3 regions of the Rhizobium sp. BK112 genome follow, and region 3 is predicted to be linked to each of the others. Evidence: predicted binding sites of a transcription regulator. Region 3 holds the regulator's gene; each other region holds the start of a gene.

Region 1 (2,263 bases), 370 kb from region 3:
AGGACGACGGCTCGATCGAGGTGCGTTATCCGCGTTTCTCGCCGCTCGGCGACAATCCGCATCCGGATTGGCTGGTCAACAATCCCGACGGCAGCATCAGCGTTTCGATCAACGGCACCAGCCGCAGCATCTCCGTCTCGAAGAGCGAGACGATCGTCACCGCCCACGGCGTCAGCGTCCCGGTCGAGCTTTCCAGCGGTGCGCCGAAAGTCGTCGGGCCGGTGCCCGGCTGGATGACGGTTTATGACGACAACGTGCTCGCCGATCTCGGCTTTGCCGGCAATGTCAGCATATCCGTCGACCGGGTGAAGATCCGCAAGCGTTTCATCGGCTGGGCGAATTTCATCTTCGACACACAATCCTCCTTCTTCGACAAGCCGGTCGGCGAGGTCGTCAGCCTCATCGTCTCCGGCCCGCGCATCAAGCCCGACCAGTCCAACCTGTCGCTCGCCTTCGACGATATCTGGAACAACAGCGAATGGCAGCACGGCGACGTCTGGACCAAACTTTTCCAGACGATCGTCATGGCGTTCCTCGGAACGCTGCTCGGCTCTCTCGCCGCCTTTCCGCTCGCCTTCATGGCAGCACGCAACATCACGCCGAACCGGCTGCTGAACCAGATCCTGAAACGCTTCTTCGATTTCCTGCGCTCGGTCGACATGCTGATCTGGGCGTTGTTCCTGACGCGCGCTTTCGGCCCCGGCCCGCTTGCCGGCAGCGGCGCGATTTTCCTCACCGAGACCGGCACGCTCGGCAAGCTCTATTCCGAAGGATTGGAGAATATCGACAACAAGCCGCGGGAGGGCATCAAATCGACAGGTGCTCAGACGGTGCTCGTTCATCGTTACGGCATTATGCCGCAGATCGTTCCCGTCATCGTCAGCCAGACGCTCTACCAGTGGGAATCGAACGTGCGCGGTGCGACCATCATCGGCGCTGTCGGCGCCGGCGGCATCGGCCTCAAACTCTGGGAGGCCATGCGCACCAACGCCAACTGGGAAAATGTCGCCTATATGGTCATCCTGATCCTGATCGTCGTCTTCCTTTTCGACACAGCCTCGAACGCGCTGCGCCACCAGCTGATGGGCACGAAAACCCACTGATCCACCCATCAAAGGCGGTGGCGGCGCTGCCGCCATCATCATTCTGTCACGGAAATCTTTTAGCCGGAGCCTGCTTGCGGTTCGCCGCCAAATCACTGCACATTGCGCTCCCCCGTTTCGAAGATCCCCAGGATAAAAGCCTTGCGCTACGCTCTCTATTTCTCGCCGCCGAAGGATCATCCCCTGACCGGCGCGGCCTCGCTCTGGCTCGGCCGCGACGCTTTCACCGGCGAGACCTATCCGGCACCGGACCATGAGCAACTGGGTGCGGCAGAGCAGTTCGAGCTGACCGCCGACCCGCGCCGCTACGGCTTTCACGCCACGATCAAGGCGCCGTTTTCGCTCGCTGCCTCCGTCACCGAGAAGGATCTCCTGGGGGTTGCCGAGGATTTTGCCCAGCGCACGCCAGCCTTCGAGATTCCGGAACTCGTGCTCGGCCAGCTCGGCCGTTTTTTTGCCCTCGTTCCCGGTTCTCTTCATCAACCTCTTCAGGATTTCGCCGCGAAGGTGGTAAGGTCGTTCGAACCGTTCCGTGCCGCGCTTTCCGAGGCCGATATGGCGCGGCGCAACCCGGATAAGCTCAGCGACAGCCAGCGCGCCCATCTGCAGCGCTGGGGTTATCCCTACGTCATGGAGGATTTCGGCTTTCACATGACGCTGACCGGCCAGGTGCCCGAAGCGCGCGCCGCGGTGATGAAAGCGATTCTGACCGAGCGTTTTGCCGATTTCACCGGCCGTCCGCTTCCGATTTCCGGCCTTGCCGTCTTCACCGAGGAGACGCGCGGTGCCCCGTTCAAAGTTCATTCCTGGCTGCCGCTTGCCGGCGCCAAACGCTGAAAGACCTGACGAGATGAGCAAAGAGACCGTGTTTTCCAATGCCCGCATCGTTCTCGAGGATGACATCCTCTCAGGATCGATCCTCATTCGAGACGGCAAGATCGCCGACATCTCCGAGGGCAGCTCGGTAGCCGGCGAAGATTTCGAAGGCGACTATGTCATTCCCGGCCTCGTCGAGCTGCACACCGATCATCTCGAAGGCCATTATCAGCCGCGTCCCGGCATACGCTGGAACAAGACCGCCGCAGTCCAGGCGCACGACGCCCAGATCGTCACCTCGGGCATCACCACGGTGTTCGACTGCCTGCGCATGGGTGCGGATG
Region 2 (2,263 bases), on a different contig from region 3:
TCGGCCCGATCCCCAGGCAGAAGGCCGGCCTCCGGATAAAGCTCGGCGGCGTATTCGATGATCGCCAGCGATTCCCAGATCTTCAACGCGCCGTGCTTGAGAAGCGGCACTCGCCCGGTCGGCGAAACCGCCTTGATATGGGGATTGCCACCAGGATAATCGAAGGGGATCAGGACTTCCTCGAAATCGATGCCGACGCCCGTCAGCGCCATCCAGGGCCGAAACGACCAGGAGGAATAGTTCTTGTTGGCGATATAGAGCGTCGGTTTGTCCATGGGCCTCCTCCGTTCAGGCTTCGAAATCAAAGATCAGCAATTCGTGGAAATGGTTCATGTCCTCGAACACGCAGAATGCCGGCGGGGTAAGCTCGAAAACGGGAGCCTTGCGGCGGATATCCTCGGCCACGTCATCGAGCATCGCCTGCCAGCGCGGCAAGGCTCCGTCCTCAAGCCGTTCGACCGCATAGGCGAAGGTCATGTGGAACTTATAATCCTCGTGGTTCGGCTGGCGATAGCCGAGAAGATCGGCCAGCGCGTTGCGCCAGGCGCGCATGACCTTGCGGTCCGTCTCCGTCGCCCCGTCGACGAGCAGGCCCGACGGGCGAGCTTCGACGATCGCGACCCTGAAGGGGTCAGCCATCGAGAAACCTTCGAGCCTGGCCGCCATCAACTCGGTCATGTCTTCGATCGGCGTATCGAGCGGCAGATCGCCCGGCCAGCAATCCTGCCGGCGCCGGGTTTCGATGACGCCTTCGAAAAGTGTCATGTGAAGACTTGATATCGGCGTAAAGAGGAACTGCGGAGCCTCGGGCATGGCCAGATATGTCTCGCGCGCCTCGATCAGCGCCATCTGCGTCTGCGAACCCTTCTCGATATGGCAGACGATGGTGTTGCCGGCTTCCGGGAGAAAGCCGCCGATTTTGCGATAGCGGCTGCCGAGATGGGCGGGCGGGTTCGGATTGTGCGTCTTCGAATAAGAGAGAAGCTCGGGCGAAAATGTCGTGATGGTCATGGGCGAATCAGGGCTCTGGTTGGACTGCATCCGTCCATATGGCAGAACCAAGAATGTCAGATGACGCTTACCGCCTCTAGAGCATGATGCCGAAAAGTGTGCGCGGTTTTCTCATGACATCACGCTCTCACAATATAATTTAGAACAGGATTCAGATTTCAGGCCGCCCCCGGGCTAAAATCATCCTGTTCTGACGACAAGTTCTGATGTCAATCTCTGATGTCAATCATAGATGCACTTGATGTAATCGCCCGAACCTTGCGCACGCCTCTCGATCACGCCGGCAAGCCGGCGAAGGCCGCGTCCGGGCTTGCCGGCATTGCGGTCGATCGGGTTCGGCAGCGAGACGGCTAGCAGCGATGCCTGGCGCCGCGTCAGCTTCGAGGCCGGCACCTTGAAATGATGCTGGGCGGCCGCCTCGATGCCGTAGATGCCGGGGCCCCATTCGGCGATATTGAGATAGATTTCCATCAGCCGCCGTTTCGACAGGACGAAATCCGTGGCGACCGCAAGTGGAAGCTCCAGCGCCTTGCGCACAAAGGAGCGGCTGTTCCAGAGGAAGAGGTTTTTCGCCGTCTGCATCGGGATGGTGCTGCCGCCGCGCGTCGCCTGGCCTTTCAGCGTATCCTCGACCAGCATGCGCATTTCAGCCCAGTCGACGCCGCCGTGAAAGCAATATTGCCCGTCCTCCGACATCATCACCGACTGCACCACGACCGGGGCGATGTCATCCAGCGACACCCATTGCCTGTCGTAACCGCGCAGCAGAAGAAGATCGCGCAGCATCAGCGTCGAGACGGGGTGAATGAAGGGCAGCAGATAGAAAAAGATCAACGCGTAGGGAAGGATCAGAAAGACCAGGACGGCAAGAACAATGCGTTTCAACACGCGCCGATCTCCGAACCGCCGATCTCCGAACCATTGCCGACGAACCGGCATGTCGACGCTGTCCTCTCTCTCCGGCGCTATATCCAATGTTCCCCAGTCCGATTTCGCTCCTCTCGTTCTCATAGCGCCTGTACAGAGCTTATGCCAGAGTGCGTGGTGAATCTTGCCGCTGTCATCGACAATTCCGTTGCAAGCCCGGGGGCGCTCATGCCAAACAGCGCCCATGGACGCGAACCGGGACACTTTCGAAACGAGGCTGAAGAACAACGCCCACGAGATCGAGGCGCTGCTCGACGCATTGCTTTCACCAAGCATCCTTTCCGATGAAATCGCCAGGCCCGAAAGGCTGCGCGATGCCATGCAT
Region 3 (2,263 bases):
CGCCGAACGCGAAATCGGCGACAAGGCGATCGTCACCATCGCCCGCCGTCAGCCGATGGCCGCGGACCTGCGCGAAATCATGGGCTCGATCCGCATCGCCGCCGATCTCGAACGCGTCGGCGACCTCGGCAAGAACACCGCCAAACGCGTCATCGCCGTCCAAAGCACCGGCGTTCCCCGCAAGCTCGCCCGCGGCCTCGAGCATCTCTCCGAACTGGCGCTCGTCCAGCTCAAGGAAGTGCTCGATGTCTACACCAATCGCTCCGCCGACAAGGCGAACGCGATCCGCGAACGCGACAACGAGATCGACGCGATGTACACCTCGCTGTTTCGCGAGCTCCTGACCTACATGATGGAAGATCCGCGCAACATCACCAGCTGCACGCATCTTCTCTTCTGCGCCAAGAACATCGAGCGCATCGGCGACCACGCCACCAACATCGCCGAGACGATCTTTTACATGGCGACAGGTGCGCAGCCGGAAGGCGATCGTCCGAAAGACGACAGCGCCAACACCGTCGGCGCGGTAACCGAATAACCGCCCGGGCCGGACGGCCGGGCTAGAAGCTTGCGTGCGCGCCCATCCGGGGCGCGCAAAGAGGTCGCAGCCAATTCTGAATTTGCGCAGGATGCATTGCTTGAACCATCCCCGGTTCAAGGATCATGCGCGAGGAGACCGACACGCATGATCCCGAGAGTTGCAGTTGTTGAAGACGAGGAAGCCCTGAGCGTGCTTCTTCGCTACAATCTCGAAGCGGAAGGCTTCGAGGTCGATACCATCCTTCGTGGCGACGAAGCCGAAATGCGGCTTCAGGAGCGCACGCCCGATCTGCTCATCCTCGATTGGATGCTGCCTGGCGTCTCCGGCATCGAACTCTGCCGGCGCCTGCGCATGCGGCCGGAAACCGAGCGCCTGCCGATCATCATGCTGACGGCGCGCGGCGAAGAGAGCGAACGCGTCCGCGGGCTTTCGACGGGTGCCGACGATTATGTCGTCAAGCCCTTCTCGACCCCCGAGCTCGTCGCCCGCGTCAAGGCGATGCTGCGCCGCGCCCGTCCCGAGGTGCTGTCGACGGTGCTGAAATGCGGCGATATCGAGCTCGACCGTGAAACCCACCGGGTCCATCGCAAGACCCGCGAAGTCCGCCTCGGCCCCACCGAATTCCGCCTGCTGGAATTCCTGATGTCGTCGCCGGGCCGGGTCTTCTCCCGCTCGCAGCTTCTCGACGGCGTCTGGGGCCACGATATCTATGTCGACGAACGCACCGTCGACGTCCATGTCGGCCGCCTGCGCAAGGCGCTGAATTTCTCCAACATGCAGGACGTCATCCGCACCGTCCGCGGTGCCGGTTATTCGATGGAAGCCTGAGGGCCTCCATTCTGATTGCTGACAACGTCGCTCGAGCTAGCGTCTGCCCCTCACCCTAACCCTCTCCCCGTAAAACGGGGCGAGGGCACGTGCCCTGCGAGAGGTCAGCGGGGAACGGAGAGGTCGGGCATATCCCCTTCGCCCCGCAAGCGGAGAGAAGGTGCCGGCAGGCGGATGAGGGGCAGCCATCCGCGCGAACCAATAACTACAAAAAAACGGGCCAGTCGGCCCGTTTCTCATGTGCGGCGATGTTACCCGCTCAGCTGGCCCGCGCTGCTGCCCGGCGGCGTTCGTTGACCGGCTGGTAGGCAAGCTTCTGGTGATAGCTGCAATAGGGCGAATTGTCGGGGGATTCGCAGCCGCAGAAGTGGAAGTCATCCTTCAGCGGATCGCCGACCGGCCACTTGCAGGTGCGTTCGGTCAGTTCCGTCAGGCCGAGGCGTCGGGAAATCGGAACGACCACGTTGCCTCTCGGCACGTATTCCATTTCCTCGATCGTTTCGATCTCGATCTCTTCCTTCAGCATCGTCGCGCCCTGCTGGCGGGTAACGGTGCGAGTGGCGACCCGTGAGGCGTAGTTCGGCGCGCGCGGCGCAGAAGTATTGCGTTTCGGCGTTCGGGCGGCATTGGCGGTACCGCCGGCCTTGGCACGGCCGGGGAGGCTCAGCCGATGCACCTTGCCGATGACCGCGTTTCTGCTGACGCCACCAAGTTGTGCCGCGATCTGGCTGGCGCTCAGTCCTTCGGCCCAGAGCTTCTTGAGTTTCTCGACCCGCTCGTCTGTCCAGTTCATGCCCTGTCTCCACCTTTTGCGTTGGTGATGGCAGAATCCCTCACCGTTGTCCCGGAAGGCTCCGAAACAAGAAACGCTTGATCAATTTTGGTGACTAGTTC

Evidence for each region. Region 3 encodes PhoB, which activates phosphate uptake and scavenging genes when phosphate is short. Its sites were predicted from a motif close to TGTCATNNANCTGTCAT; they were not measured.
Region 1: the regulator PhoB is predicted to act here: its motif matches at 1,137-1,153, upstream of FHT75_RS14875 (DUF1045 domain-containing protein).
Region 2: the regulator PhoB is predicted to act here: its motif matches at 1,061-1,077, upstream of FHT75_RS24690 (DUF1868 domain-containing protein).

The regions. Positions count from the first base shown of each region.
Region 1 is NZ_JACHYZ010000004.1:439,872-442,134, forward strand. Features, by position in the region: gene phnE (phosphonate ABC transporter, permease protein PhnE) at 1-1,103, shown strand, start outside; gene FHT75_RS14875 (DUF1045 domain-containing protein) at 1,245-1,940, shown strand; gene FHT75_RS14880 (alpha-D-ribose 1-methylphosphonate 5-triphosphate diphosphatase) at 1,954-2,263, shown strand, end outside.
Region 2 is NZ_JACHYZ010000010.1:38,040-40,302, reverse strand. Features, by position in the region: gene FHT75_RS24695 (glutathione S-transferase family protein) at 1-275, opposite strand, end outside; gene FHT75_RS24690 (DUF1868 domain-containing protein) at 289-1,011, opposite strand; gene mtgA (monofunctional biosynthetic peptidoglycan transglycosylase) at 1,234-1,986, opposite strand; gene FHT75_RS24680 (polyprenyl synthetase family protein) at 2,123-2,263, shown strand, end outside.
Region 3 is NZ_JACHYZ010000004.1:74,152-76,414, reverse strand. Features, by position in the region: gene phoU (phosphate signaling complex protein PhoU) at 1-538, shown strand, start outside; gene phoB (phosphate regulon transcriptional regulator PhoB) at 686-1,369, shown strand; gene FHT75_RS12990 (GcrA family cell cycle regulator) at 1,629-2,162, opposite strand.